Regions from separate parts of the Pseudomonas sp. AC070 genome, predicted to be linked through region 4. Evidence: predicted binding sites of a transcription regulator. Region 4 holds the regulator's gene; each other region holds the start of a gene.
What was found. Region 4 encodes sigma-54, which starts transcription at its own class of promoters, with help from an activator protein. Its sites were predicted from a motif close to ANTGGCATNNANNTTGCTNT; they were not measured.

Region 1 (7,243 bases), 2.0 Mb from region 4:
GGCCGCTACCGCGTACATGCCCAACAGCGTGCGAATGCCGCCGAAACGGTCCGCCAGCGCGCCGCCCAGAGGACGCATCAGGCTGCCCCCGAACACGCAGGCAGCGGTGTAGTAACCAGCGGTCACCGGGTTGAGGCCGTATTGATCGTGGAAATAGCCGGGCAGGGCGCTGGCCAGGCCGATAAAGCCGCCGAAGGTGACGCTGTAGAAAAACATAAACCACCAGCTGTCACGGTCGCCGAGGGCTTTGAAGTAGTCGCCCATGGATTTTGGTTTGGCGCGGTTGGGTGCATTGCGCGCCATCAGGCTGAAGGCGACGAGGGTGAGCACCAGCGGAATCAGCGCCAGGCCGAACACGTTGGTCCAGCCAAACGCCGCCGCCAACACCGGCGCAGCCAGCGCGGCGAGCACCGTGCCCGAGTTACCGGCGCCGGCAATGCCCATGGCCTTGCCCTGATGCTCGGCCGGATACCACTGCGACGCCAGCGGCAATGCCACCGCGAACGAAGCGCCAGCCATGCCCAGGAAAACGCCGAGCAGCAGCGCTTGCTCATAACTGTGAATGCCCAACTGCCAAGCGACCGCCAAGGCGCCGATGACAATGATCTGGCCAAAAATGCCCGCCGTTTTCGGCGACAGCTGGTCGGCCAACATGCCCATCACAAAGCGCAACAGCGCGCCGGCCAGAATCGGCGTGGCGACCATAAAACCGCGCTGCTGGGTGGTGAGCTGCAAATCGGTAGCAATCTGCACCGCCATTGGGCCAAGCAGGTACCAGACCATAAAGCTCAAATCGAAATACAGGAACGCCGCAAACAGCGTGGGGGTGTGCCCGGCTTTCCAGAAACTGTTGTTGTTCATTGAACACCTCATCTGCAAAAGGAAATGTGTTTGCAGGTGGGCAGCTTTACGGCTGCTCCACCCCCTCGTTTCCGAGGCCAAAAACGCAAAAAACGCCGCATTCCTCCGGGCACGTGGGCCTAGGGAATAGCGACGTCTTTGTCGTGGTGGGGCAACCGCCGTTGGCTACCTGTGAGGATGTATGAGCAGGTTGTGTGCCAGGTTTGGTGAAGGGGCCTGGGATGGGGGTTTTGAGCTGTTCTGGCGGATAGGCGTGCTTTGTTGTGCTGCGTTTTGGAGCGCTGGACTCGGTGTACGCACCAACGCGTACGACTTGAGATTCTGGATCCCCGCGTGCGCGAGGATGACGGTGTTCTCCCAAACACCACCGTCATTCCCGCGCAGGCGGCGGTCCGACGATTCGGAATCCAGAGTTTCGGAAGAGACCCGGTGCTACGGCGAAAGGATTAATTCAACAGCTCACTCATCGCAATAATCTGCTCCGCCACCTGAATCAATTTCTGCTGCCGACTCATCGCCTGCCTGCGCATCAGCGTGTAAGCCTCATCCTCGTTGCAGTCTTTCATTTTCATCAGCAGCCCTTTGGCCAGTTCCACGCGTTTGCGTTCGGCCAGTTGCTGGTCGCGGGCGTGCAGTTGGGCGCGCAGGGTCTGGTCGCTTTCGAAACGGGCCATGGCCACGTCCATGATCGGCTGCAAACGCTGGGCGTGAATGCCTTCGACGATGTACGCGCTCACGCCGGATTTAATCGCCTGGCGCATCACGTCCGGGTCGTGCTCGTCGGTGAACATCACGATCGGCCGGGGCTGGTCGCGGCTGACCAGTACCACTTGCTCCATCACATCGCGGCTCGGCGATTCGGTGTCGATCAGCACCACGTCGGGGCGCACGGCTTCAACGCGGGCGGGCAGGTCGATGGTCAGGCCGGATTCGTCGATCACCTCGAAACCGGCTTCGCTCAGGGCGGCGCGCAGGCGCCCGACTTTCTTGGAGGTGTCGTTGATCAGCAGAATTCGCAACATGGCTGGCGGCTCCGCTTACTGATCGCTAAAGGCGTGCAAGGCAAAGCTGCGGGCGTAGGCGGCGGGGTCGCTGCCGTCCCACACGCTGCCGTCGAGCAACTGGCTGCTGCGCATGGGCGAGGCCGGCACGGTGATTTCCAGGCTGCCGGCCGCTCGGCTGTAAAGCTCAAGCTGCTGCACCTGATGCGCCACGGCGAGGTAGTCGGGCTCTTCACGCAGCAGGCCCCAGCGGCGGAACTGGGTCATGAACCACATGCCGTCCGACAGGTACGGGAAGTTCGCCGCGCCGTGGGCGTGGAAGCGCAGGGCGTGTTCGTCGTGCCAGCTGGCGCCCAGGCCGTCGCTATAACGGCCGAGCAGGCGCGGTTCGATGCTTGTGACCGGCGCATCGAGAAACTCGCTGGCGCTGAGCAACTGCGCGGTGCTGCGGCGGTTCTCAGGGCTTTCTTCGATAAAACGGCTGGCTTCCAGCACGGCCATTACCAACGCGCGCGCGGTGTTGGGGTATTGCTCGACAAACGCGCGAGTGCTGGCCAGCACTTTTTCCGGGTGGTCCGGCCAGATCGCCTGGCTGGTGGTGACGGTAAAACCTTGCTCCTGGGCAATGGCGTGCGCGCCCCAGGGCTCGCCCACGCAAAAACCGTCGATACGCCCGGCTTGCAGGTGCGCGAGCATTTGCGGCGGCGGCACAACCACGCTGTTCACATCCTGCAGCGGATGAATGCCCTGGCTCGCCAGCCAGTAGTACAACCACATGGCGTGGGTGCCGGTCGGGAAGGTTTGCGCGAAGGTCAATTTTGAGCCGCTTTGGTGCGCGCGCAGGTTCAGTGCACTGGCCGTGGTCACGCCAGCGTCTTTCAACGGCTGCGACAGGTTGATGCTCTGGCCGTTCTGGTTCAGGCCCATGAGCACCGCCATGTCGGTGGCCGGCGCACCGCTGATGCCCAGTTGCAGGGCGTAGACCATGCCGTACAGGCTGTGCGCCGCGTCGAGTTCGCCGCACAGCAGCTTGTCACTGAGGCCAGCCCACGAGCTTTGGCGCTTGAGGTTAAGCGTTAATCCATAGGGCTGCGCGAAGCCCTGCGTGGCGGCGACCACCACCGAGGCGCAATCGCTGAGCGGCATGAAGCCCAGGTTCAGCACGTTCTTTTCCGGCGCATCGCTGCCGGCCACCCAGGCGAGGGCGTGAAGGGCATCCAGGGGATTGCTTGAGTCGCTCATGGCGCTGTTCCCAAACCGTATTGCAAAAAAAAGCGCCGTAGCGTCCGGCCTGGAGGGCCAGTTGCGCACGACGCCGTTGTCATGACTGGGGTTGGCCTGATGATGGTCTTTGAGAATGGGAGAGCAAAGGGTGTGCCGGATATCGTGGTTAGCCTTGAGATTCTGGATCCCGGATCGCCGGACCGCCGCCTGCGCGGGGATGACGGTGATCGTTACAAAAACCTCCGTCATTCCCGCGCACGCGGGAATCCAGAATTGATGCCCTGACAAACATCCAACAGGCAATGCGCGCCGCTAATAAACATCCCGCAAATACCGCCGATCCTTACTCATCCCACTCACATACAACGTAGCCGCCCCGGCGGTCATTTTGCCGTGCACCTGCACGATCTTTTTCAGCGCGGCATCCACGTCTTTGGCCATGCGGCTAGCGTCGCCGCACACGCACACGTAGGCGCCTTGTTGCAGCCATTGCCAGAGGGCGGCGCCTTCTTCGAGCATGCGTTGTTGCACGTAAATCTTCTCGGCCTGGTCGCGCGAGAACGCGGTGTCCAGGCGGGTGAGCAGGCCGCTGCGTTGCCAGGTGCGCAGTTCATCGTGGTAGTAGAAGTCGCTCACGGCGCGCTGTTCGCCGAAGAACAGCCAGTTTTTTCCGGTGCCGCCTTGGGCCTGACGCTCTTGCAAAAAGGCGCGGAACGGGGCGATGCCGGTGCCGGGGCCGATCATGATCAGCGGCGTGGCCGGGTCTTGCGGCGGGCGGAAGTGGGTGGAGCGTTGCAGGAAGATGCGCACGCCCGTGTTGGCGGCGCGGTCGGCGAGAAAGGTCGAGCACACGCCGCCACGGGCCTGGCCTTGATGCTGATAACGCACCACGGCGACGGTCAGGTGTACTTCGTTTGGCGTCACGGTCGGGCTGGAGCTGATCGAGTACAGGCGCGGCTGCAACGGTTTGAGCAGGCGCGCCAGTTGTTGGGCGTCGAGGGCGATGGGGTATTCGCGCAGCAGCGTCGGCACCTGCCGCCCCCATAGCCAATCTTGCAGCGCCGCCTGATTGCCTTCGTGCAGCAGTTCTTGCAGAAACGGACTGCCGTTGTGCCCGGCCACGCGGCGCAGCAGATCAGGGCTGATGCGGGCGATTTCCAGGTGCTCGGTAAGGGCTTCACGCAGCGGCATCGACGCCTGATTGTCGAGTTCGACGGTGCTGTCGCCATCAAGCCGCAGGGTGGCGAGCAGTTCATCGACCAGCGCGGTGTCGTTGCTCGGCCACACGCCCAGCGCGTCACCGGCTTGGTAGGGGAAGTCGTGGCCGGTCAGGTCGAAGGCAAGGTGACGGGTTTCTTTGACCGAGCCCGGGCGGTTCAGCACCTGGTTGTGCACCAGCGTGGTTCGCAGCGGGTTGGCGCGGTTGTACGTGCTGCTTTCGCTTGGCGTCGGGCGCAGCAGGGCGGGCGCGGCGCTGTTGCTGGCGAAGCGGCTGCACAGCTGCGTCAGCCATTGCTCGGCGGGGGCGTGGAAGTCGGGCTCGCATTCTAGGCGCGGCTGCAAACGCTCGGCGCCGAGGGCGGCCAGGCGTTCGTCGAGCTTGCGGCCGAAGCCGCAAAATTGCTGGTAGCTCGAATCACCCAGAGCCAACACGCTAAAGCGGCTGTTGACCAGGGCGTCGGCCTCGGCACTTTGCAGGCTGTGCCAGAAGTCGCTGGCGTTGTCGGGCGGGTCGCCGTCGCCAAAGGTGCTGGTCACTAACAGCACGCCGGCGGCGTTGCGCAGGTCGTCCAGCTTGGCCTCGTCCATGGCTTGCAGCTTCGCCCGCTGACCGGCGCTGCCCAGGCGTTCGGCGCAGGTGGCAGCGAGGGTTTCGCTGTTGCCAGTTTGCGAAGCCCAAAGAACGAGCCACGGCGCCTCGCCGCTGTCGGTTTCGGCGCTGGGCGCTTCAGCGGCGCGGGAGAACAAACCGGCCAGCAGCCCGTTCACCAACAGCCGATTGTTCGGCGCAAACGGCGCGCTGGCGGGCAGCGTAGGCACGCCGGCCTGGCGCGCTTGCTCGTTGCGCAGGCCCAGCAGAAAGCCTTGCATATACAGCTGCTCGTCGCTGGCCAACGCCAGTGGGGCCGGGCCGTCGAGGTTGAGCTGGCGGGCGAAGGCATCGATTGTCATCGGAGCAAATTCCTTGGCGGAGGGCGAGGGCAGCGCTTCGTCGGGTGGGCTGACGGGGTGCAAGGCGACAGCGCAAAACTTGAACGCCGGCTGCAGGGAAATCGGGTCGATGGCGTCGCTGGTGACGGCGTTGATTGCCAACTGTTCGCCAAACACATCATTCCAATGAAACGGCGCAAAACAGTTGCCTAACTGCACCCGGTCGCTGACCACTGCTGGCAACACCGCGCGGCCACGCCGTGAGAGAATTTCCACCTTGCTGCCGGCACGAATGCCCAGGCGCGCGGCGTCGCTGGGGTGAATTTCCACGAACGGGCCGGGGTTGAGTTTGTTCAGGCTTGGCACCTTGCCGGTCTTGGTCAGCGTGTGCCATTGGTGCTGCACGCGGCCGGTGTTGAGCACCAGCGGGTAGTCGTCGTCGGGCAGTTCAGCGGGCGGCAGATAAGGGCGGGCGAAAAACTGCGCTTTGCCGCTGGCGGTGGGGAACCGCAGGGTGGTTTCGCTGCGGTAGCGGATCGGGTTGCGCTCGCCAGTCGCCTCGCTCGCGCACGGCCATTGCACCGGCGCCTGCTGCAAGCGGGCGTAGCTGGCGCCGCGAATGTCGTAGCCGGTGCCGGGGTTGGCGGCCTGTTTGATTTCTTCGAACACCTGCTCCGCGCTGGTGTAGCGGAAGGCCTCGGCGTAGCCCATGGCGCAGGCCACGCGGGCGATCAGTTGCCAGTCGGGCAGGGTGTCGCCGGGCGGCTGCACGGCCGCTTGCATGAGGGTGAGGTTGCGCTCGGAGTTGATCATCACGCCCTCGGCTTCGGCCCACAGCGCGCCGGGCAGCAGAATGTCGGCGTAGCGGTTGGTTTCGGTGTCGAGGTAAGCGTCCTGGGTTATCACCAGTTCGGCGGCTTGCAGCGCCTCGATAACCGTCTGCCGATTGGGCGCGCTGGCCACCGGGTTGGTGCAGATAATCCAGCAAGCCTTGATCGCCCCGGCGCGCATTTGCTCGAACATCGCCACGGTGCCGTCGCCGGCTTCAGCGCGCAGGGCGCCGGGTTCTAGTGCCCACAGCTGTTCGATGAACTGGCGGTCGTCGGCAACCAGCGCCGAGCGCTGGCCGGGTAGGCCGGGGCCCATGTAGCCCATCTCGCGGCCGCCCATGGCATTGGGTTGGCCGGTGAGGGAAAACGGTCCGCTGCCCGGCCGGCAAATGGCGCCGGTGGCCAGGTGCAGGTTGCACAGCGCGTTGGTGTGCCAGGTGCCGTGAATGCTCTGGTTGAGGCCCATGGTCCAGCAGCTCATCCAGTTGGCGGCTTCACCGATCCATTGCGCGGTCTGGCGGATATCGGCTTCGGCGAGGCCGGTGATTTCGGCGACGTAGGCGGGCGTGTAGAGCGCGAGAAAATCTTCCATCACCTCCCAGCCGTCGGTGAAGGATTGGATAAAGGCTTTGTCGCTGTGGCCGTTGGCGACCAGCAGGTGCAGCAGGCCGTTGAGCAGGGCCAGGTCGGTGCCCGGGCGAATCTGCAAAAACAGATCGGCCTTGTCGGCCGTGGCACTGCGGCGCGGGTCGATGACCACCAGTTTGGCGCCGGCCTTTAAGCGGTCGAGCAGGCGCAGAAACAGAATCGGGTGACAGTCGGCCATGTTCGAGCCGATCACCACAAACACATCGCTGTGCTCGAAATCGTCGTACGAGCCGGGCGGGCCGTCGGCGCCGAGCGACAGCTTGTAGCCGCTGCCAGCGCTGGCCATGCACAGCCGCGAGTTGGATTCGATATGCCGGCTGCGGATAAAACCCTTGGCCAGTTTGTTCGCCAGGTACTGGGCTTCCAGCGACATTTGCCCGGACACATACAAGGCCACGGCGTCTGGCCCGTGCGTGTCGATGATGCTGCGCAAGCGGCTGGCGGTGGCCTCGATTGCCTGTTCGATGCCCACGCGCACCGGGTCGCGGTTGCGTTCCTGGCGCATAAAGGCGTGTTCCATGCGCCCGC
Region 2 (7,243 bases), 2.8 Mb from region 4:
TTTGCACGGTGAACGGCGTTTGCGTGGTCTGGTCGCCGCTGCCGTTAAGGCCCACGACCAAACCGTAGCCAATCAGTTGGTTGGCACGCACGCCCTGGATGGTGACCAGGTCTTTGATCCGCTCAGCCTGCGCCGCCGAGGCGACGAGCAGGAAACAGCAGGCGGTTAGCAGTCGTTTCATCATGACCGGTACTCAGAAAGGAAACAGCGGGCTGATGAAGAAGCGGTCAAACCAACCGGGCTGGTTGGCGTCAGCAAATGCGCCAGTGCCCGAGTAAGTGATGCGGGCGTCGGCCACGCGGGCCGAGGACACGGTGTTGTCGGTGGCGATGTCATCAGCCCGTACCAGGCCGGCAATGCGCACCAGTTCGTCGCCGGTGTTGAGCGTCATCCACTTCTCGCCGCGCACCGACAAAATGCCGTTGGGCAGCACTTCGGCGATGGTTACGGTGACCGAACCGGTGAGGCTGTTGCTTTGCGCGGCGGTGCTTTTGCCGGAGGCATCACGCGAGCCGCCGTAGCTGGCGTCCAGGCTCAGGTTGCCGGCTTTGAGCGGGTTGAGGCTGGTGCTCGGGTTGTCGGTCGATACCGCGCCGCCGAACAAGGAGGTCAGGCCCAGCGAGGTGGCGCTGTCTTTGGCGATGTCCGAGTTGGCGTTCTTGCTGGCCGACATGCGCTCGTTAAGGGTGATGGTGATGATGTCGCCCACGCGATAGGCCTTGCGGTCGCCGTACAGGTTGTTTTCAAACCCGGTCTGGTAAATGGAGCCGTTGTTTTGCGCAGCCGGCAGCGGCGTGCGCGGTAGCACAGGCGCGTAGTACGGGTCGTTCGGCTTGGGTGGAGGCGCGACGCAACCGCTCAAAGCAGCCAGGCCAAGCAGGGGAAGAAGAACAAGCCGATTCATAACACGTACCTCACACATTCTTTGCGCAGTGCCAACACCAGACCGAACCACCGTGTGCCTACCAGCTCCTTATGGCGGGCCTAACGGGCTGCGGTTAAATCCGGTTAGCGATTAAAGATTCTGGGTAATAAACGACAGCATCTGGTCGGCCGTTGAAATCACTTTGGAGTTCATTTCGTAGGCGCGCTGGGTGGTGATCATGTTCACCATCTCTTCCACCACGCTGACGTTGGAGTTTTCCAAGGTGTTCTGTTCGATAGTGCCCAGGCCGGTAAGGCCAGGCGTACCCACTTGCGGCGCGCCGCTGGAGGCGGTTTCCAGGAACAGGTTGTTGCCGATGGCTTCCAGGCCGCCCGGGTTGATGAAGTCGGCGGTCTGGATGTTGCCAACGATTTGCGGCTGGGCGTTGCCGGCGGTGGTCACCGAGGCGGTGCCGTCTTCGCCGACGGTAAAGGTGCGCACTTCGTTGGGCAGCACGATGGCCGGCTCCAGCGGGAAGCCGTTGGAGGTTACGACCTGGCCGTCGGAGTTCAGGTGAAAGCTACCGTCGCGGGTGTAAGCGATGGTGCCGTCGGGCTGAAGAATCTGGAAGAAACCACGGCCGTTGACCGCCATGTCCAGCGGCTGCTCGGTGGTTTGCAGGCTTCCGGCGGTGAACATTTTCTGCGTGCCGACAATGCGCACACCGGTACCCAGTTGCAGGCCGGACGGCAGTTGGCTGTCCTGGGTGCTTTGGGCGCCGGGTTGACGGCGGATCTGGTAGAGCAAGTCCTGGAATTCAGCGCGGTCGCGCTTGAAGCCCGTGGTGGACACGTTCGCCAGGTTGTTGGAAATGGTCGTCAGGTTCATGTCCTGGGCGGACAAACCGGTTTTACTGACCCACAGAGCCGGAAGCATGTTGATTCTCCTCGGACGCCGGTTTCACGGCGCCGTGTACTGATGGTTAGCTAAGTTGCAAAACACGCGCCAGGGACGTGGCGTCGTCTTCGGCCGTTCGCATCATCTTCACTTGCAGTTCGAACTGGCGGGACAGCGAGAGGATCGAGGTCATCTCTTCCACCGCATTGACGTTGCTGGTCTCGACGAAACCGGACGTCAGCTTCACGGTGTTGTCGGCCAGCGGCGGCGTGGTGCCTTTGAAATGGATCATGCCGTCCGGGCCCTTTTCCATTTGCTTGAGGTCGGGGTTGACCAGCTTGATGCGGTCCACCTCGGCCAGCACATTCGGCGCCTCGCCAAGGGCGCGAATGGAAATGGTGCCGTCTTCGCCGATCTCCACTTTCTGTTCCGGTGGCACGGCAATCGGTCCGCCGTTGCCCAATACCGGCAAGCCGCTGCCGGTGCGCAGTTGGCCAAGGGCGTCGATTTTCAGGCTGGCGGTGCGCACGTAGGCTTCGCTGCCATCGGGCGCTTGCACGGCCACCCAACCCTGGCCGCTGACGGCGACATCCATCGGGTTGCCGGTGTCTTGCAAGGTGCCGGGCGTGAAGTCGGTGCCGGGGCGTTCGCTCATGGCGTACACGCGCGACGGAAAGCTGTCGCCGAACACCTGCATCGAGCGGGCTTGTTCGAAGTCGCGGCGGAAACCGTTGGTGGAGATGTTCGCCAGGTTGTTGGCATGGGCGCGCTGGGCCAGGGTGTTCTGGCTTGCCCCTGTCATGGCGACGTACAGCATTTTATCCATGGTGATTCTCCGAGATTGGGCCAGCCAAACGTTGACGGCCTGCGGCTCTATGCAAGCTGTAAAGCAGGCATCGTGCCAATCTCGAGAAAATTCTGTACACCGTTGATAAAAAAGGGATTTCTAAAATAACAAAGGGCTTCCAGAGAAGCCCTTTGCAGGTGTGCGGCGACGGTTTGCCGCCAGCGGCAACCGTGTTAACGCAAGTTGATGATGGTTTGCGTCACGGCGTTTTCGGTCTCGATGGTTTTGGCGTTGGCCTGGTAGTTACGCTGCGCCACGATCAGGTCGACCAACTCGGTGGAAATGTCGACGTTGGACGACTCCAACGCACCAGCAGTCAACGAACCCAACGTGCCGGCACGCGGCGTACCGACCACGGGCTCGCCCGAATCCGCCGACTGAACCCACTGGGTTTTGCCGACTGGGGTCAGGCCCTGCACGTTGGCGAAGTTGGCCAGAATCACTTGGCCTTGAATCTTCGACTGGCCGTTGGTGTAGCGAGCGAATACCTGGCCGGTGTCGTCAATTTCCAGGCCCGACAGTTGGCCGGTGGTGTAACCGTCCTGGGTGACTTTGTTAACGGCGAAGGTGCTGGATACCTGCGAGGAGCCGCGGATATCCAGGGTCACCGCTGTCGAGGCGGCGGCGCCATTGGCAGACCACACCGGTGGCGTGCCGCCGTCGGATTGCGCCGGCACCCAGTTGTTGATGCTGAGTTTGTTGTTGGCGTAGGTCAGGCCAGCGGTATTTGGCGTAACGGTTGCCAATTGGCCGGCGCCGTCGAAGGTCAACGTCGAGTTCAACGGCGTAGTGCTGGTCGGATCCTGCGGGTTACGGCCGTCGATCAGTACGTTCATGGTCCAGTTGTTCGCCACGGGCGGAGTTGCCGCTGGGTTGGCGTTGTTCAGGAAATACTGGGTCATGACGTGGGCGTTGCCCTGGGCGTCGTAAATGTTCACCGAGGTGGACGAGGTGTAGGTGGTGGGATCCGCCGGGTCGAACGGCGTGGTGGTCGGCGCCTTGCTCGAGGAGTTCAGGTTGAAGCTCTGGGTAATCGCGGTAGTGGCACGCGGCGCCTGGTTGGCGGTTTGAATGCTCAGGTTGCCGACGATGCCGTTTTGCAGCTGGCCGTTGCCGTCTACCGAATAGCCCTGCAGGTTGTAGCCGTTGTTATCGACGATAAAGCCTTCTTTATCAGTACCGAAGTAACCGGCACGGGTGTAGCTGATCGAACCGTTGTTGCTGGTCACGAAGAAGCCGTTGCCGTTGATACCCATGTCCAGGGCGTTTTCGGTGTAGTCGATAGTGCCCTGGTTGAACAGCTGCGCCACGTTGCCGAGCAACACGCCGCTGCCGATGGCGTTGCTGCTGGAGGCCAGCATGGACGAGGAATACAGGTCTTGGAATTCGGCACGGGACTGTTTAAAGCCCACGGTGCCGGCGTTGGCGATGTTGTTACCAGTGATATTCAGGTCACTGGAGGCGGCTTTGATACCGCTAAGTCCGATATTGAACGACATGGGATGCTCCTGAACGCCGGGTTGCCGGCAGTTATTGACCTATCACTTGAACTTTGGAAATGCCGATGCTGCCGAGCCCTGCGAGGTTGAGCAGCATTTCGCCGCCGTTGATCCCCAGGGTCACGCTGTCGACGTTGGCCGGCAGGCTGGTGCCCATCGCCACTTCTTTGCCTCCGACCGACGCCTTCGCTTCGAAACTGTATTTGCCAGGCGGCAAGACGTTGCCGCTGGAATCTTTGCCATCCCACATAAACGTGACCTGGCCGGTTTTCTGCTGCCCCAAGTTGACCCGCGCCACTTGCGAACCCTTGCTGTCGAGCACGTTGACGAACAGGTTGTCGGTGCCGCTGGTGAGGGCAATCGAGCCTTTGAACGTTTCCTTGGTGTCGACCATGGCGGTGTCGGTGGACAGAATCACTTTGCGGCCCACCAGCGACGAGGCTTGCAACGCCTGCGACGACTGGGTGCTGGAAAGGATGCTTTCCACGCTGGTGTTGAGGTTGTCCAGACTCTCCACCTGGGTGAACTGGGCCAATTGCGCCACGAATTCACTGTTGGTTTGCGGGTCCAGCGGGTTCTGGTTGTTCATTTGGGCTACCAGCAATTGCAGGAACTGATCCTTGCCGAGGGTCTTGTCCTGGGTACCAGTGTCCTTAATGGCGTACTGATCAAGGACTGATGACTGGTTGCTTACGCTATCGACGGCCATTTCTTACCCCTAAGTCCGGCTTACTGACCCAGGGTCAGCACCTTGGTCATCATTTGTTTGGCGGTATTCATCATTTCGGTATTGGTCTGGAACGCGCGGCTGGCGGAGATCATGTCGGCCATCTCTTCCACCACGTTGACGTTGGGGTAGTAGACGTAGCCGTCTTTATCCGCCGCCGGGTGATTGGGTTCGTAGCGCGGTGTCAGGCTGCTCTGGTCTTCCACCACACCCATGACCTGCACGCCACGACCGGAGTTGTCCTGGTCGGCGAACAGCGAACCACGGTCGCCGTTCTGCTGCGCTTGCTGGTCGGTGAACACGGTGGCGAACACCGGGTGACGGGCGCGGTAGGTTTTGTCGACGCTGGAGGACACGGTCTCGGCGTTGGCAATGTTGCTGGAGATGGTGTTCAGGCGGGTGGTCTGAGCACTCATGCCGGTACCGGCGATATTGAACACACTGGAAAGGGACATGGCAGTGGTCTCCGTTATTCGCCGCGAATCGCAGCAACAAGGCCTTTGAATTTGGCGTTCAGCAGGGTGAAGCTGGCTTGGAACTGCACAGCGTTTTCTGCGTAATTGGATTGTTCGATTTGCTCGTCGACCGTGTTCTGGTCAATCGAGGGCTGCGTCGGCACGCGGAATTTCAGGCCCGGATCGGCAATGGCCATGCCTTCAGCGGCAATGTGGCCGGTGTTGGTGGTGGCCAGAGAAACCGGCGAGCGCTGGGTCTTTTCAGCCTGGGCGGCGAGCACCGAGGCGAAGTTCAGGTCGCGGGCTTTAAAGTTGGGGGTGTCTGCGTTGGCCAGGTTGTTGGCCAGCACTTCAGCGCGCTGGGCGCGGAAGCCCAATGCCTTTTCGTGAATGCCGAGTGCTGAGTCGAAGCTGATGCTCATGTCTGCGAACCTTTGCCAATGGGCCAACGGGTTTTCTGTGCAAGACACTTAGCAAAGGCTATGCCAACTAATTTATCTCTTTAATTTCAAAGGCTTACTTGGAATAGCAGCCAATTTTCCAGCGCAACCGGCAAGGCTTTTCCGCTGCCCGGCAATGGCAACGACGGCAAGAGGATGCAAATTTGCCGCTTGGGGGCAAACGCCAGGCAATAAAAAAGGAGGCATGTGGCCTCCCTTTTTGGCATCGCTACGACGTTATTTAACCTTGTAGATGATGCCAGGACTGCATTGCACCATCTGATAGTGATCCGGCAGGCCGTTAAGCGCTTCGGATGCACCGAGGAACAAATAGCCGCCCGGTTTCAAGGTGGCGTGAATGCGCAGCAGGATGTCTTTCTTTACTTCGGCGGAGAAGTAGATCAACACGTTCCGGCAGAACACGATGTCGAACTTGCCAAGGCTGGCGTAGCTGTCGAGCAGGTTCAGTGCACGGAATTCGACACGGGTACGAATGGCCGGCTTGATCGCAAAGCGGCCGTTGCCTTTGGGATCGAAGTAGCGCTGCAAACGTTCTTGCGACAAACCCCGACCAATCGCCAGACTGTCGTACTCACCGGATTTACAGGCCTGCAGCATGGCGCTGGATAGATCGGTGGCGACAATCTGCACGCCGCCTTTGAGCTGGCCCAGGTTGCTGCGCTCGAACTCATCGGTAGCCATCGACAACGAATACGGTTCCTGCCCCGAGGAAGACGCCGCCGACCAGATGCGCAAGCGCGCGCTGGGGTTGGCTTTGAGCAACTCGGGATAGACGCGATTCTTTAATACTTCGAAGGGATAGGTGTCACGAAACCACAGGGTTTCGTTGGTGGTCATGGCATCAACCACCTGCTCGCGCAACCCGCCGCGCGGCGTGCTTTGCATGCGTTGCACCAGTTCACCGAGGGATTTGATGCTGTTCTGTTCCATCAGCTTGTTGAGCCGGCTGGAGACCAGGTATTGCTTGTTGGCCCCCAACACGATGCCACAGGCCTTTTCCAGGAAGATCCGGAACTGCTCAAAATCCACGTTACCTGAAGACACTAGCGCTGCCTCACCATACCTGTAGGTTTGCTAAAGGGCCGTGCGGCCCTCAGCTTCAATCTGAAACGTTAATGCGTTCAATCACGCGGTTGGCCAAATCGTCTGGCCGGAATTTGGCGAGGAAATCGTCGGCCCCCACCTTCTTCACCATAGCTTGGTTGAATACGCCCGACAGGGAAGTATGCAGGAGGATGTGCAGCTTCTGCATGCGCGAGTCCGCACGAATCTCCGCGGTCAGCGTGTAGCCATCCATTTCCGGCATTTCGATATCGGAAATCAGCATGATGAATTCGTCTTCCGGACGCTTGCCCTCGTCTGCCAACTTGCGCAGAAATTCCAGGGCCTGGCGGCCATCGTTGAGCGCTGTCACTTCAACGCCCACAGACTGCAGACAACGAGTGACCTGCTTTCGTGCCACCGACGAGTCGTCAACGATCAGCACGTGTTT
Region 3 (7,243 bases), 2.1 Mb from region 4:
TGCAACGCTATCCAGGCTGCTGGCATGTATTTCAGGCTCACGCCGGGTTGCTGGACATCGCCGACGTGGCCATGGCGCGGGTCGGCAGCTTTATCCAGACGCGCTTTGCGGCCATCGCAGAACGCAAAGGTCTGTAACCCACGCTGCACAAATGTGGGAAAGGCACTACGCTGGAATAGGGCGTCCTTGCTGGGCGCCCGCTAGCACACGCTCTACGCCGCAGTACGCAAATGCAACAAGCCTCGGGTGATGGGTCTTTCAGGCCTGTCGCAACGTCAGCGCAGTCAGCTGGCAGCAGCAATGGGAAAGCGGTCAAACCATCCATCGCATGTGAGGGGGTCGCATCATGAGCACAGCAAGCCATAACGACATCAGCAGCAATGTGTTGCGCCGGATGAAAGAGGGCGGCTTCGACTTTGCCCGCATTCACCCAATCGAGTTTTACGCCATTTTTCCCGATGAGGAGCGGGCCCGCCAGGTGGCGAAAAAATTTCGCAGTGAAGTACTCAATGCCCAGGTGAGCGAGCGTGACGACGGCGCCTGGCACGTGTTGATCAGCAAAGTCATGTACGCCACCTATGACGGCATTGGTGCGTTCGAGCATGACCTGGAGTCGATGGTCGCCCCGTTGGGTGGCGTTCTCGACGGTTGGGGCGTTACGCAGGAACTCAAAGGCTTGCGGGTTTGACCCGCTGACGCCGGGTGACATAACCCCGAAAGCACCGGCCGGCCACAAGCGGGTCGGTGCGCGGCGACTTTTTCTGAAACGCTGACTCTGCCTCGGCACGACGTTTGCCTGATCAGGTGGAAAAAGAGGCGGTTCAGTGATGAGCGACATTCTGATTCTTACCCACGTCGACTATTGCCCGCCGGGCCATCTGGCGCGGGTGCTCGACGAGCGCCAGCTGGATGTCTCCGTGCTGCGCGCCGACTTGGGCGAGCTCGACGGTTACGACCTTGAGCAGCCCAAAGCCGTAGCGATTATGGGTGGGCCCATGAGCGTCAACGACCCTTTGCCGTGGCTGGATGTCGAGATTGCCGCGCTGCAACGGTTTATCGCCCGCGACATTCCGCTAATCGGCCATTGCCTTGGCGGGCAATTGCTGGCCAAAGCGCTCGGCGCCGAGGTGCACCGCATGCCGTACCGGGAAATTGGCTGGCAACCGCTGTGGCAGGCCAGCCAAACCGAGCCCAGCCCGTGGCTGGAACACCTGCCGGACGAATTCCCGATCTACCAATGGCACGGCGACACCTTCGACCTGCCACCCGGTGCCCAGCGCTTGCTTTCAAGCCCGTGGTGCCCGAACCAGGCGTTTGCCTGGGGCGACAAAATTTTCGCCCTGCAAGGGCACCCGGAAATGACCGAAGAGCTGGTGCAGCTGTGGCTGACCGACTTTGAGCATTTGCTGGACGAGACCCAGCCGAGTCAGCAGTCGAAACGCAAAATGCTTGAGGATTTGCCGCAGAAGGTGGCGGCGTTGAATGCGGTGGCGGAGGGGTTTTATCGGCGGTGGTTGGGGTTGGCGTTTGGGTGAGGTGGGGCGGGCGGGTGTTTTGTTTGGGATTGTCGTGATTTTACGATTCGTCATTACAAATAGAGCCATCACTAACACCTCCGTCATCCCCGCGAAGGCGGCGGTCCGACGGTTCGGGATCCAGAGTGGGTCAGGCTAAGGCGATCTTTCCGAGATACTGGATCCCCGCGTCCGCGAGGATGACGGGTGTTTTGTTAGCGGTTGTCGCATTCCTGCAATGCGTCCGTCGACATACAGCCAGCAGTAAAAACCTCCGTCATCCTCGCGAAGGCGGCGGTCCGACGATTCGGGATCCAGGCTTGCATGGCGAGCACCATTACCTGACCGAGCCTGGATTCCCAACTGTCGACCGCGCCGATCTTCAGAGCCCCCATATTTAGTTGCAATCAACCCCAACTCCACTGGTCATAAGGAAACACCCAAGCGAAGCGGCTATCTTCAAGGGTGCCGCGCAACAGGGCGTGCCCACGCACGGTGCGTCAAGGAATGCGCGATTATGGTGCGCAGGGTAAGTGTCTTATTTTCAAGTGATTGATATTTAACGAATAAGACGGATGGCTCGGGCTTTGCAATACCTATGCACGTCCGGGTGACAAGGAGTACGGCATGACCCGCACCTTTTATGACGAGATGTACCTGGCGAACGGCGAATGCCGTCCGCATTACCGGGAGTTCGCGCGCTGGTTGGCCGACACCCCGGATGAGTTGCTGGCGCAGCGCCGCCGCGAAGCTGATCTGCTGTTTCACCGCGCTGGCATCACGTTCACCTTGTACGGCGACGACCAAGGCACCGAGCGGCTTATTCCCTTCGACATCATTCCGCGCAGCATCCCGGCCAGTGAGTGGCGCATTGTCGAGCGCGGCTGCATCCAGCGGGTGCAGGCGTTGAACATGTTTCTCGCCGACCTCTACCACGACCAGCGCATTATCAAAGCCGGCATCATTCCGGCCGAGCAGGTGCTGGCCAACGAGGGTTACCAACTGGCGATGCAGGGGCTGAATCTGCACCGCGATCTGTACGCGCATATCTCTGGCGTCGACCTGGTGCGCGATGGCGATGGCACGTATTACGTGCTCGAAGACAACCTGCGTACCCCCAGCGGCGTGAGCTACATGCTCGAAGACCGCAAAATGATGATGCGCCTGTTCCCCGAGCTGTTTGCCGCCCAGCGCGTGCTGCCCATCGATCACTACCCCAATTTGCTGCTCGATACCCTGAAAAGCTCCAGCCCGCTGGATAACCCCAACGTCGTGGTGCTGACGCCCGGGCGCTTTAACAGCGCGTATTTCGAGCACGCGTTCCTGGCCCGTGAAATGGGCGTGGAACTGGTCGAGGGTGCCGACTTGTTTGTGCGCGACGACAAGGTGTTTATGCGCACCACCGCCGGCGCCAAGCAGGTGGATGTGATTTACCGCCGCCTCGACGACGCCTTCCTCGACCCATTGGCGTTTAACCCGGATTCCATGCTCGGCGTGCCGGGCCTTCTGTCGACCTACCGCAGCGGCAATGTGGTGCTGGCCAATGCCATCGGCACTGGCGTGGCGGACGACAAATCGATTTACCCCTACGTCGGCGAGATGATTCGTTTCTACCTCGACGAAGAACCGATTCTGAAAAACGTGCCGACCTTCCAGTGCCGCGAGCCGGTGGAGTTGCAGCACGTACTGACCAATCTCGAGCATCTGGTGGTCAAGGAAACCCAAGGCTCCGGCGGCTACGGCATGTTGGTGGGGCCAGCGGCCAGCAAGGCGGAGATCGAAACTTTCCGCGCCCGGTTGATCGCCCGTCCCGAGGCGTATATCGCGCAACCGACGCTGTGCCTCTCTACGTGCCCGACCTTCGTGGAAAACGGCATCGCGCCCCGCCATATCGATTTGCGCCCCTTCGTGCTGTCCGGCAAAGACACCCGTGTGGTGCCAGGCGGCTTGACCCGCGTGGCGTTGCGAGAAGGGTCGCTGGTGGTGAACTCGTCGCAAGGCGGTGGCACCAAAGACACCTGGGTGGTGGAGGACTAATTATGCTGAGCCGCACTGCCTCTGACCTGTACTGGATGTCCCGTTACCTGGAGCGTGCCGAGAATCTGGCGCGCATGTTGGAAGTGAGCTATTCGCTGTCGCTGATGCCGCAAGACGGGCGCGGCAATGGCCTGGAAGAACTGGCGCTGCCGCTGTTGATTACCGGCACGTTGGATGAATACCTGGAACGCCACGGCCCGCTGCATGCCGAGCGCATGTTGCATTTCTTTGCCCTGGATTCGGAAAACCCGGCCAGCATTTACTGCTGCCTGCAAGCGGCGCGCACCAACGCCCATGCCGTGCGCGGGCGCATCACCGCCGACATGTGGGAAAACATCAACGCCACCTGGCTGGAGATTCGTGGCATCGCTGAACAGGGCCTGGGCCGTTACGGCATCAGCCGTTTCTGCGAGTGGGCCAAGGAACGTTCGCACCTGTTCCGGGGCGCCACCTTCGGCACCATCATGCGTGGCGATCCATACCGCTTTATTCGCCTGGGAACATTCATCGAACGCGCGGACAACACCCTGCGCCTGCTCGATGCTCGCTACGAAATGCTCGGCGAAGACATCGACGAAAACGATGGCCGCCCGGCGCGCAGTTATTACCAGTGGACCGCCTTGCTGCGGGCGCTGTCGTCCTTCGAGGCATTTGCCGAGATCTACCGTGGCTCGCCCGGCACCCGCAAGGTGGCCGAGCTGTTGTTGCTGCGTCCCGATGTACCGCGTTCCCTGCGCTCGTGCATGGACGAACTGCACCTGATGCTCGCCAGCCTGCCGGGAGAAAACGGCCGGCCGGCGCAGCGTCTGGCGGCGGAGCTGGAAGCGCGCCTGCGTTACACCAGCATCAATGAAGTGCTCGACGAGGGCCTGCACGGCTGGCTCACCGATTTCATCCTGCTGGTGCGCAAGCTAGGCCAGGCCATTCAAACGTCTTACCTGGAGGTCGCATGAGACTCTCAATCAGCCATGACACCACCTATCACTACGAAGATCAGGTGCGTAACAGCATCCAATACCTGCGCATGACCCCGCACGACAGCGAGCGTCAGCAGGTGATCAGCTGGGAACTGAACTTGCCCCGCCCGGTGCGCGCGCAGCTCGACCCCTACGGCAATATTCTTCACGTGCTGACCCTGGACGAGCCGCACGAAAGCATTCTGCTCGGCGCACGCGGCCAGGTTGAAATCGACGAATCGAGCGAGTGCGAGCACGAAGAGCAATCGCCGCTGCCGTTCCTGCGCACCACCAAGCTCACCGAGGCTGATCAGGCCTTGCGCGAGTTCGCTCTGGTGCAATGCAGCAGCCGTCGCGACCGCTCCTGCATGATTGATTTGATGCTCGGCCTCAACGCGCGCATCCGTTATCAGCCCGACGTCACCGACGTGCAAACCAGCGCGGCCGAAGCCTTCGCCGGTGGTAAAGGCGTGTGCCAGGACCAAGCCCATGCGTTTATCGCCTGCGCCCGCAGCCTGGGCGTTCCGGCGCGGTATGTGTCGGGTTATCTGTTCACCGACAGCGACGACCACCTCGCCAGTCACGCCTGGGCTGAAGCCTGGCTTGATGGCGCCTGGTACAGCTTCGACGTCACCAACTGCCTGGCCAAACCCGAGCGTCATCTGAAATTGGCTGTCGGCCTGGATTACCTCGACGCCTGCCCAGTACGCGGTATGCGCCGAGGCGGCGGTGTGGAGCAGATGCACGCCCATGTCGAAGTGTCGCCGATGCGTGTGCAACAGCAGTAACGCCAAAAGCCGCGCAATAAGCGGTTAATTTCCATAACGCCCGGCGCAGTAGTTGCTACCTCGGGCGTCCTTGCCTGTGTGGATACCAATGACCTATTGCGTTGCTTTGAACCTGGCCGAAGGCCTGGTGTTTGTCTCTGACTCGCGCACCAATGCCGGTGTCGACCATATCGCCACCTTTCGCAAACTGCATGTGTTCGCCGTACCTGGCGAGCGCCTGATCGTGCTGCAAACCGCCGGCAACCTGGCCACCTCGCAAGCGGTGATCAACCTGCTGCGCACGCGCCTGAACCACGACGGCGTGCACCTTAACAACGTGGTCAACCTGTACGGCGCCACCACGCTGGTGGGCGACACGATGCGGGAAGTCATGGCGCGCGACGCCAACTCGCCGATGGCGGCGGGCGTTGATCTGAGCTGCTCGTTTCTGGTCGGCGGGCAAATCAGCGGCCAGCCGGCTGAGTTGTACAACATCTACCCGTTGGGCAATTTCATCTCGGCCTCCGACGACACGCCGTTCTTCCAGATTGGCGAAAGCAAATACGGCAAACCGATCCTCGACCGCGCTCTGAACTACCACACCGACCTCGACAAAGCCTTGCGCTGCGCGCTGGTGTCGTTCGACTCGACCATTCGCAGTAATTTGTCGGTCGGCTTCCCGCTGGACGTGGTCGTGTACAAAGCCGACAGCCTGCAAGTGCCAGCCGGATTTCGCGTGCTGGAAAGTGACCCGTATTTTGAAGGGGTTCGCCAGCAGTGGTCGGTGGGGTTGAGCCAGTTGCTGGACGAGTTGCCGCCGTTGCCGCCGGAGTATTCGGCGTAGGGCCAACAGCACGGCCCCTCACCCCAGCCCTCTCCCGCAAGCGGGAGAGGGGGCTCAATGCGCGTTTGGGCTTACCTCTTTTGCCCGGCCACAGTCACCCCTCGCCCGCTTGCGGGAGAGGGGCCGGGGGAGAGGGCAGCGGCAGACGCGATTGCTACGACCGCCATCCACCCCCCAACGCCTTGTACAACGCAATCGCCGCCTGCATCCGCGCCAACCGTAGTTGCACGCCACCTTCTTCGGCCTGAAACAACACGCGCTGCGTTTCCAGCACGCTGAGCAACGTCTCGGCGCCCGATTGGTAGCGGCTCTGCGCCAGCTCAAACGCACGCTGGGCGTGCTCGCGTTCCTGGGTTTGCCAGGTGCGTTGTTGGTCCAGCCCGGCAATCGCGGTGAGGGCTTTTTCGACGTCGGCAAACGCTGCGTCAATGGCGCCTCGGTAGGCGTGCAGCAGTTCTTCCTGGCGCGCCTGGCTGAGGTCGCGGTCGGCGGCGAGTTTGCCGGCGTTGAAGAGTGGCGCGGTGAGCCCGGCGGCGACGGTGTAGAAGGAATTTTCCAGCACGTTGTGAAACGCATCGGCGCCCGTGCCGAGGCTGGCGGTGAGGGTCAGGCCCGGCAGCATGGCGGCGCGCGCTACCTGCACGTCGGCGCTGGCGGCGGCCAGGCGGGCTTCGGCGCTGGCGATGTCGGGGCGTCGGGTGAGCAGTTGGCTCGGCACGCCGGCGGCGATGCTCGGCCACTGCAAGTCGGTGAAGCGCTCGTCGCTCGCGGGCACCTGCTGCACGGGCTGGCCTAACAGCACGGCCAGGCCGATGCGCGCTTCCATGACGTGCTGGCGCAACAGCGGCAGCTGACGGTGTTGCGCAGCGACCAAGCTGCGTTGTTGTGCCAGCTCCAGTTGGGTGGCGGCGCCGGCCTCGAAGCGTTGGTCGATGAGCGCGAGCACCTGTTCGGCGTTGGCCAGGTTCTGTTCGGCGATGCGCAGCTGTTCGGCCAGCGCCAGGCCGCTGAGGTAGCTGCTGGCGACGCTGGTGAGCAGCGTCAGGCGCACGGTGTCCCGTTCATATTCGCTGGCACGCTGGGTTTGCCGTGCGCTGTCGTGGGCAGCGGCGCGGCCACCCCAGA
Region 4 (7,243 bases):
ATGGACACGGCCACCAGCGGTTGAACCAGTTCGGTGTGCAGCAGGGAGCGTTCGGCCAACTCGGGCAAGAGCCCGGCGGGCAGGTTGTCGATGCAGTAGAAACCGTTGTCTTCAAGCACATCGAGCGCTGTGCTTTTACCTGAACCGGACCGGCCACTGACGATGATCAAACGCATGCACAGTCACCTGTTCGTCTAGCGGCCGTTTTGAACGTCGACGACGACCTGGTAAAGACTTTCGCTGGTTGGGGCGTGGCGCAATTGGTCACGAACCTCGCTGCGATCAAGCATGCTGGCGATCTGACGAAGCAATTCCAAGTGCTCATCGGTGGCCGCTTCGGGCACCAACAGCACAAACAGCAAGTCGACTGGCGCGCCGTCGATGGCGTCGAAATCGACTGCGGAATCGAGACGCAGCAGGGCGCTGATGGGAGCCGTGCAGCCCGGCAGGCGGCAATGCGGAATGGCGATGCCATTGCCAAAGCCGGTGGAGCCGAGTTTCTCGCGCGCCACCAGGCTTTCGAAAATGTCTTGGCCATCGAGGTCGGGCAACTCGCGTGCGACCAGGTTGGCGATTTGTTCGAGTACGCGCTTTTTGCTGCCTCCCGGCACGCCCACGAGGGAGCGGCCGGGGGTCAGGATATTTTCAAGTCGAATCATGGGTTGGGGTGGTGTCAGCGAGCTGTGGCGCCTTGCAGGCGACCCAGTTGCTTTTCCTTATGTTTGATAAGTTGGCGGTCGAGTTTGTCGGTGAGTAGATCGATGGCTGCGTACATGTCGTCATGTTCGGCGTTGGCGACCACTTCGCCCCCGGCGATGTGCAAAGTCGCTTCGATTTTCTGCTTGAGCTTCTCGACCTCCATGGTCACTTGCACGTTGGTGATCTTGTCGAAGTGGCGTTCCAGTCGACTGAGTTTCTCGTCGATGTAGTCGCGTAGGGCGTCGGTCACATCCAGCTGATGTCCACTGATGTTGACTTGCATACCGCTTTCTCCTTATTGCCGTGTGTAAGAGACAAGCTAACGGGCTTGTCGCCGGAACACTTTGGCCTTGGATCAGTGTAGCCGTCTTGCCAGCGCCAGGTTCGCAGGCGAACCGTGTCAGGCGTTTACATCAGTCGCTTACGTTCACTGGAAGGCGCTATCCCGAGGGATTCGCGGTATTTGGCGACTGTGCGACGGGCTACCTGAATGCCCTGTGCCTCCAGTAAACCAGCGATCTTGCTGTCACTCAACGGCTTTTTCGCATTTTCCGCCGCAACCAGTTTTTTGATGATTGCGCGTATCGCCGTTGACGAGCATTCGCCGCCTTCGGAGGTGCTGACGTGGCTGGAGAAGAAGTACTTCAGCTCATAAATGCCACGCGGGGTGTGCATGAATTTTTGCGTGGTAACGCGCGAGATCGTCGATTCATGCATGCCCACCGCTTCAGCAATGTCATGCAGAACCAGCGGCTTCATGGCTTCGTCGCCGTAGTCGAGAAAGCCCCGTTGGTGTTCGACGATCTGGCTGGCCACTTTCATCAATGTTTCGTTGCGGCTTTGCAGGCTCTTGATAAACCAACGCGCCTCTTGCAGCTGATTGCGCATAAAGGTGTTGTCAGCGCTGGAGTCGGCGCGACGAACGAAGCCGGCGTACTGCGGATTGACCCGCAGCTTGGGCATCGCTTCCTGATTGAGCTCCACCAGCCAGCGGTCGTTGTGCTTGCGCACGATCACGTCGGGCACCACGTACTCCGGCTCGCTCGCTTCAATTTGCGAACCCGGGCGCGGGTTGAGGCTTTGAATCAGTTCGATGACCTGACGCAGCTCGTCTTCCTTGAGCTTCATGCGGCGCATCAGTTGGCTGTAATCGCGGTTGCCGAGCAGGTCGAGGTAATCGCCTGCCAGGCGCTGCGCTTCGGCCAGCCACGGGGTTTTTGTTGGCAACTGACGCAGTTGCAGCAACAGGCATTCGCGCAGGTCGCGGGCGCCAATGCCGGACGGTTCGAATTGCTGGATGCGGTGCAGCACGGCTTCGACTTCGTCGAGCTCAATATCCAGCTCCGGATCGAACGCCTCCAGCACTTCTTCTAGGGTTTCTTCCAGATAACCCTGATCGTTGATGCAGTCGATCAGGGTGACGGCAACCAGGCGGTCCTTGTCGGACATCGGCGCCAGGTTGAGCTGCCAGAGCATATGGCTTTGAAGGCTTTCGCCAGCCGAGGTGCGGGTGGTGAAATCCCACTCGTCATCGTCGTTGGAGGGCAGGCTGCTGGCGCTGGTTTGGTAGATGTCTTCCCACGCCGTGTCGACGGGAAGCTCATTGGGAATGCGTTCGCCCCATTCGCCGTCTTCCAAGTTGTCGACGGTGGGCGCCGAGGTTTCTTGGTAGCTAGTGTCTTGGTAGGACTCTTCGTTGTTCGGTGCGGGCGGCGCACTTTCGGCACCATCGGCCAGCGGATCGCTGTTATCGAAGTCCTCGCCTTCTTCCTGGCGTTCGAGCATGGGATTGGACTCCAGCGCCTCCTGAATCTCTTGTTGAAGATCCAGCGTGGACAGTTGGAGTAAGCGGATGGCTTGTTGCAGCTGCGGTGTCATCGTCAGCTGCTGGCCCATTTTTAGGACGAGCGATGGTTTCATGGAGGGGGCTTAAGACCTTATTCGCCGGCGCATACGCGCTTCCACAACGAGGGCGCCGAAGCGCCACCAGGAAGCAAATTATATGCCTAAGTCTGAGGCGTTTGCCTAGTCCTCAATCGAAGTCTGTAGTGCGCATCTGATTGCGGCTACAGAACGCTCTTAGAGGCGGAATTCGTGACCCAGGTAAACCTCTTTCACCAACTGGTTGGCGAGGATGGTTTCAGCGTCGCCTTCGGCAATCAATTGGCCGTCGTTGACGATGTACGCGGTCTCGCAGATATCCAGGGTTTCACGCACGTTGTGGTCAGTAATCAACACGCCAATGCCTTTGGCTTTGAGGTGATGAATGATCTGCTTGATGTCGCCAACCGAAATCGGGTCTACGCCAGCGAAGGGCTCATCGAGCAGGATGAACTTCGGCGCGGTGGCCAGGGCCCGGGCGATTTCTACACGGCGGCGTTCACCACCGGACAAGCTCATGCCGAGGTTGTCGCGAATGTGGCTGATGTGAAATTCCTGCAACAGGCTTTCCAGTTCCTTGCGGCGGCTGGCGCTGTCGAGCTCTTTACGCGTTTCCAGAATGGCCATGATGTTATCGGCCACCGACAGCTTGCGGAAAATGGACGCTTCCTGCGGCAGGTAGCCGATGCCGGCACGTGCGCGGCCGTGCATGGGCAGGCTGGTGACGTCGTCCTGGTCGATCAGTACGCGGCCCTGATCGGCATTGACCAGGCCCACGATCATGTAGAAGCACGTGGTTTTGCCGGCGCCGTTAGGACCCAGCAAGCCAACGATCTGGCCGCTTTCGATCGACAGGCTGACATCACGAACCACCTGGCGGCCTTTGTAGGCTTTGGCCAGATGTTGGGCTTTGAGAGTCGCCATTACTGCGCCTGTTTGTCGGCTGGTTGAGCGCCAGCGGGTTTGTTCTTGGGCTGGATGACCATGTCGATGCGTGGGCGCGGTGTGGTCACGTTGGTGCCATTGGCGCGGCCGGCGTTGACGATCTGGCGCTGGGTGTCATAGACGATTTTCTCGCCTTCGAAGGTGTTGCCTTCCTGAATCACCTTGGCTTGGTCGATCAGCACGATGCGGTCTTTAGCGGCGAAGTATTGGATGGTCAGGCCATAGGCCTTGACGATCTCTTTGTCGACCGCTGGCTTTTGCTCGTAGTAGGCGGGGGTGCCCACGGCGGTGAACACTTCGATGTCACCCGTGGCGTTTTGCGTGATGGTCACTGTGTGGCCAGTGATCTTCATGCTGCCCTGGGTAATGACGACGTCGCCGCGGTATACGGCTACGCCTTGTTTGTCGTCGAGTTCAGCACTGTCGGCCTGCACGCGAATGGGTTGCTCGCGGTCCGTTGGCAATGCCCAGGCGCTGGAGCTGGCAATCGCCGCACCCAGACTCATGAGCAAGGACAGGGTGTGAAGGGAGAATTTATTAACGAACCTCATGCTGGCCTCTTACGTTGGACAGCAGGAGCACCCGGCTGTCTTTCAAATACGCTTTCATTCCGTTAGCCGTGGTCACTCCATTGGCGGCCTCGATTCTAACGGCTTGCTGGGTCTGCGCAAATTCCTTGTCCGGGAACACGGTCATGCGACTGCTGGTAATGATGGTGGGGCGATTTTTTTCATCGGTGCGGGCGATGCGCACATTGTCGATCAGCTCGACCTCGGTACCGCCTGGCGCCACTTCGCCACGCTCGCTTTGAACGTGCCACGGCTCGGCGGCGCCGCGATACAGCAGCAGGTCCGGCTTGGTTACCAGGCTCTTGTCGCTGTCTTTCAAGTGCTCGACTTTATCGCTGGTCATTTCGTAGTGCAGCTTGCCGTCGGCTTGGAATTCGACGCTTTTGGCGTTGATCACATAGAAGTCCACGGCGTTGTCGGTGCTGGCCTGTGGTTTCTGCTCCAGCAAACTTTCCGGGTTCAGATTCCAATAGCCGAGCGCCGCTACCAGCAGCGCCGCGAGGCCAAACGATAAGGTAAGAAGCAGTTTGCGCAGCATGATCGGCTCTATAAATAGGCGGCTTGCGCCGCTTCAAGGTTGCCCTGCGCCTGCAGGATGAGCTCGCAAAATTCGCGCGCCGCGCCTTCGCCGCCGCGGGCTTGGGTCACACCGTGGGCATGTTGGCGAACAAAATCATTGGCGTTGGCGACAGCCATGCCCAGGCCCACGCGGCGAATCGCCGGCAGGTCTGGCAAGTCGTCACCCAGGTAGGCGACGTCTTCGTACTGTAGGTCGAGTTCGGCGAGAAGCTCATCGAGCACCACCAGTTTGTCTTCGCGACCTTGGTACAAGTGCTGAATGCCGAGGTTCTGTGCACGACGCTCAACCACTGGGGTTGAGCGCCCGGTGATGATGGCCGTACGCACACCGGAGTTGATCAGCATTTTGATGCCCTGACCGTCCAGCGTGCTGAAGGTTTTGAATTCGCTGCCGTCGACCAGAAAGTACAGCTTGCCGTCAGTCAGCACGCCGTCGACGTCGAAAACAGCGAGTTTGATGGCCTTGCCGCGTTGCAATAGATCAGCACTCATTACATCACTCCAGCGCGCAGCAGGTCGCCCAGGTTGAAGGCGCCAACTGGGCGGTCTTGTTCGTCGACGACAATCAATGCGCCAATTTTGTGGTCTTCCATGATCTTCAAGGCTTCGGCAGCGAGCATCTCCGGCCGTGCTGTTTTTCCGTGTGCGGTCATCACGTCGTCGATGGTGGCCTGGCGGATATCCAGGTCGCGATCCAGCGTGCGGCGTAAATCGCCGTCGGTGAAAATCCCAGCCAGTGTGCCGTCGGCCTCGAGCACGGCGGTCATGCCCAGGCCTTTGCGGGTCATTTCCATCAACGCGTCGCGCAGCAACGTGCCGCGTTGCACTTTTGGCAACTGCTCGCCGGTGTGCATGACATTTTCCACTTTCAGCAGAAGACGTCGGCCAAGCGCGCCACCTGGGTGGGAAAAGGCGAAATCTTCAGCAGTAAAGCCACGCGCTTCCAACAAGGCGATGGCCAGGGCATCGCCCAGAACCAGTGAGGCGGTAGTGGAAGAGGTGGGCGCCAGATTCAGTGGGCAGGCTTCTTGTGCCACGCGTGCATCGAGGTTGACCTCGGCGGCTTTGGCCAGCGGCGAATCCGGGTTGCCGGTCATGCTGATCAAGGTGATGCCCAGGCGTTTGATCAGCGGCAGCAGGGTCACGATCTCGGCGGTTGAGCCCGAATTGGAAAGGGCCAACACCACGTCGTCACGGGTAATCATGCCCATGTCGCCATGGCTGGCTTCGGCCGGGTGTACGAAAAATGAGGTGGTGCCGGTGCTCGCGAGGGTCGCGGCGATCTTGTTGCCGATGTGGCCAGACTTGCCCATGCCGACCACAACTACGCGGCCTTTACTGGCCAGAATCAGTTCGCAGGCCTTGACGAAAGCCGCGTCAATACGGGGGAGCAGGCCTTCCACCGCTTCGATTTCAAGGCGCACGGTGCGCAGTGCCGATTGGATCAGGTCGTTGGTCTGGTTCATATCGTAAAGACAGTGGCCGCGGGAAAAGGCCGGGATTATAACGATAAAACCCCGTTCGGCTCATCCTCGAATGTGCGCGCATTGATGCGGCGATCACGGCGTCGCACTTCGCCCGTCACGCGCCGGGTTTGCGGTTAGCGGGTTTTTCCACCTTGGGCGCGGCTGGATGCCGGTGATATAGTTGCCGCCCTATCCGGCATGTTCACTCCCGTGGTGTCCCCACCGTGAGACATGGCGTCCGATAGGCGGCTGCACCAAGGAGTTCAGATGAGTGCCGATGACGCCTACGCGGTCGAGCTGAAGGGCGTGTCCTTCATGCGCGGTTCGCGCAGCATTTTCAAGAATGTCGATATTTCCATTCCTCGCGGCAAGGTCACCGGCATCATGGGGCCTTCCGGGAGTGGTAAAACCACCTTGCTTCGTTTAATGGGCGCCCAGCTGCGGCCCAGTAGCGGGCAAGTGTTGGTCAACGGCCAGAACTTGCCGGACCTGTCGCGCAGCGACCTCTTCGACATGCGCAAACAAATGGGTGTGCTGTTTCAAAGCGGCGCGTTGTTTACCGATCTCGATGTGTTCGAGAACGTGGCCTTTCCCCTGCGCGTGCACACCCAATTACCGGAAGACATGATTCGCGACATCGTCTTGATGAAGCTGCAAGCCGTTGGCCTGCGCGGCGCTATCGAGCTGATGCCCGATGAGCTGTCGGGCGGCATGAAACGCCGCGTTGCACTGGCCCGCGCCATCGCGCTGGACCCGCAAATTCTCATGTATGACGAACCCTTCGTTGGCCAGGACCCGATTGCCATGGGCATTTTGGTGCGCCTGATCCGCCTGCTTAACGATGCGCTGGGTATCACCAGCATCGTGGTGTCCCACGACCTCGCCGAAACCGCCAGCATCGCCGACTACCTGTATGTAGTGGGCGACACTCAGGTGCTCGGCCAAGGCACGCCAAAAGAATTGATGGAGTCGGATAACCCGCGCATCCGTCAATTTATGAAAGGCGTCGCCGATGGCCCCGTGCCGTTCCATTTCCCGGCTGCGGACTACCGCGACGACCTGTTGGGGACGCGTTGATGCGCAGAAAATCCATTGGCGAACGTA

Region 1: ACZZ0Q_RS12895 (CmpA/NrtA family ABC transporter substrate-binding protein) is a predicted target of sigma-54. The motif match lies at 3,225-3,244, and genes of this name have one in related genera.
Region 2: ACZZ0Q_RS16785 (flagellar basal body rod protein FlgF) is a predicted target of sigma-54. The motif match lies at 2,649-2,668, and genes of this name have one in related genera.
Region 3: ACZZ0Q_RS13710 (circularly permuted type 2 ATP-grasp protein) is a predicted target of sigma-54. The motif match lies at 2,089-2,108, and genes of this name have one in related genera.

What each region holds. Positions count from the first base shown of each region.
Region 1 is NZ_OZ409871.1:2,909,018-2,916,260, reverse strand. It holds gene ACZZ0Q_RS12905 (MFS transporter) at 1-861, opposite strand, end outside; gene ACZZ0Q_RS12900 (ANTAR domain-containing response regulator) at 1,308-1,883, opposite strand; gene ACZZ0Q_RS12895 (CmpA/NrtA family ABC transporter substrate-binding protein) at 1,899-3,104, opposite strand; gene ACZZ0Q_RS12890 (molybdopterin-dependent oxidoreductase) at 3,399-7,243, opposite strand, start outside.
Region 2 is NZ_OZ409871.1:3,735,643-3,742,885, forward strand. It holds gene ACZZ0Q_RS16770 (flagellar basal body P-ring protein FlgI) at 1-181, opposite strand, end outside; gene flgH (flagellar basal body L-ring protein FlgH) at 194-904, opposite strand; gene flgG (flagellar basal-body rod protein FlgG) at 1,016-1,801, opposite strand; gene ACZZ0Q_RS16785 (flagellar basal body rod protein FlgF) at 1,848-2,588, opposite strand; gene flgE (flagellar hook protein FlgE) at 2,783-4,108, opposite strand; gene ACZZ0Q_RS16795 (flagellar hook assembly protein FlgD) at 4,140-4,817, opposite strand; gene flgC (flagellar basal body rod protein FlgC) at 4,838-5,290, opposite strand; gene flgB (flagellar basal body rod protein FlgB) at 5,305-5,712, opposite strand; gene cheR (protein-glutamate O-methyltransferase CheR) at 5,968-6,795, opposite strand; gene ACZZ0Q_RS16815 (chemotaxis protein CheV) at 6,851-7,243, opposite strand, start outside.
Region 3 is NZ_OZ409871.1:3,053,786-3,061,028, reverse strand. It holds gene ACZZ0Q_RS13725 (alpha/beta hydrolase) at 1-137, shown strand, start outside; gene ACZZ0Q_RS13720 (ribonuclease E inhibitor RraB) at 347-688, shown strand; gene ACZZ0Q_RS13715 (type 1 glutamine amidotransferase) at 828-1,535, shown strand; gene ACZZ0Q_RS13710 (circularly permuted type 2 ATP-grasp protein) at 2,142-3,551, shown strand; gene ACZZ0Q_RS13705 (alpha-E domain-containing protein) at 3,554-4,504, shown strand; gene ACZZ0Q_RS13700 (transglutaminase family protein) at 4,501-5,295, shown strand; gene ACZZ0Q_RS13695 (peptidase) at 5,384-6,118, shown strand; gene ACZZ0Q_RS13690 (efflux transporter outer membrane subunit) at 6,273-7,243, opposite strand, start outside.
Region 4 is NZ_OZ409871.1:933,860-941,102, forward strand. It holds gene rapZ (RNase adapter RapZ) at 1-176, opposite strand, end outside; gene ptsN (PTS IIA-like nitrogen regulatory protein PtsN) at 195-659, opposite strand; gene hpf (ribosome hibernation-promoting factor, HPF/YfiA family) at 674-982, opposite strand; gene ACZZ0Q_RS04080 (RNA polymerase factor sigma-54) at 1,108-2,619, opposite strand; gene lptB (LPS export ABC transporter ATP-binding protein) at 2,779-3,504, opposite strand; gene lptA (lipopolysaccharide transport periplasmic protein LptA) at 3,504-4,076, opposite strand; gene lptC (LPS export ABC transporter periplasmic protein LptC) at 4,063-4,632, opposite strand; gene ACZZ0Q_RS04100 (KdsC family phosphatase) at 4,641-5,165, opposite strand; gene ACZZ0Q_RS04105 (KpsF/GutQ family sugar-phosphate isomerase) at 5,165-6,139, opposite strand; gene ACZZ0Q_RS04110 (ATP-binding cassette domain-containing protein) at 6,407-7,216, shown strand; gene mlaE (lipid asymmetry maintenance ABC transporter permease subunit MlaE) at 7,216-7,243, shown strand, end outside.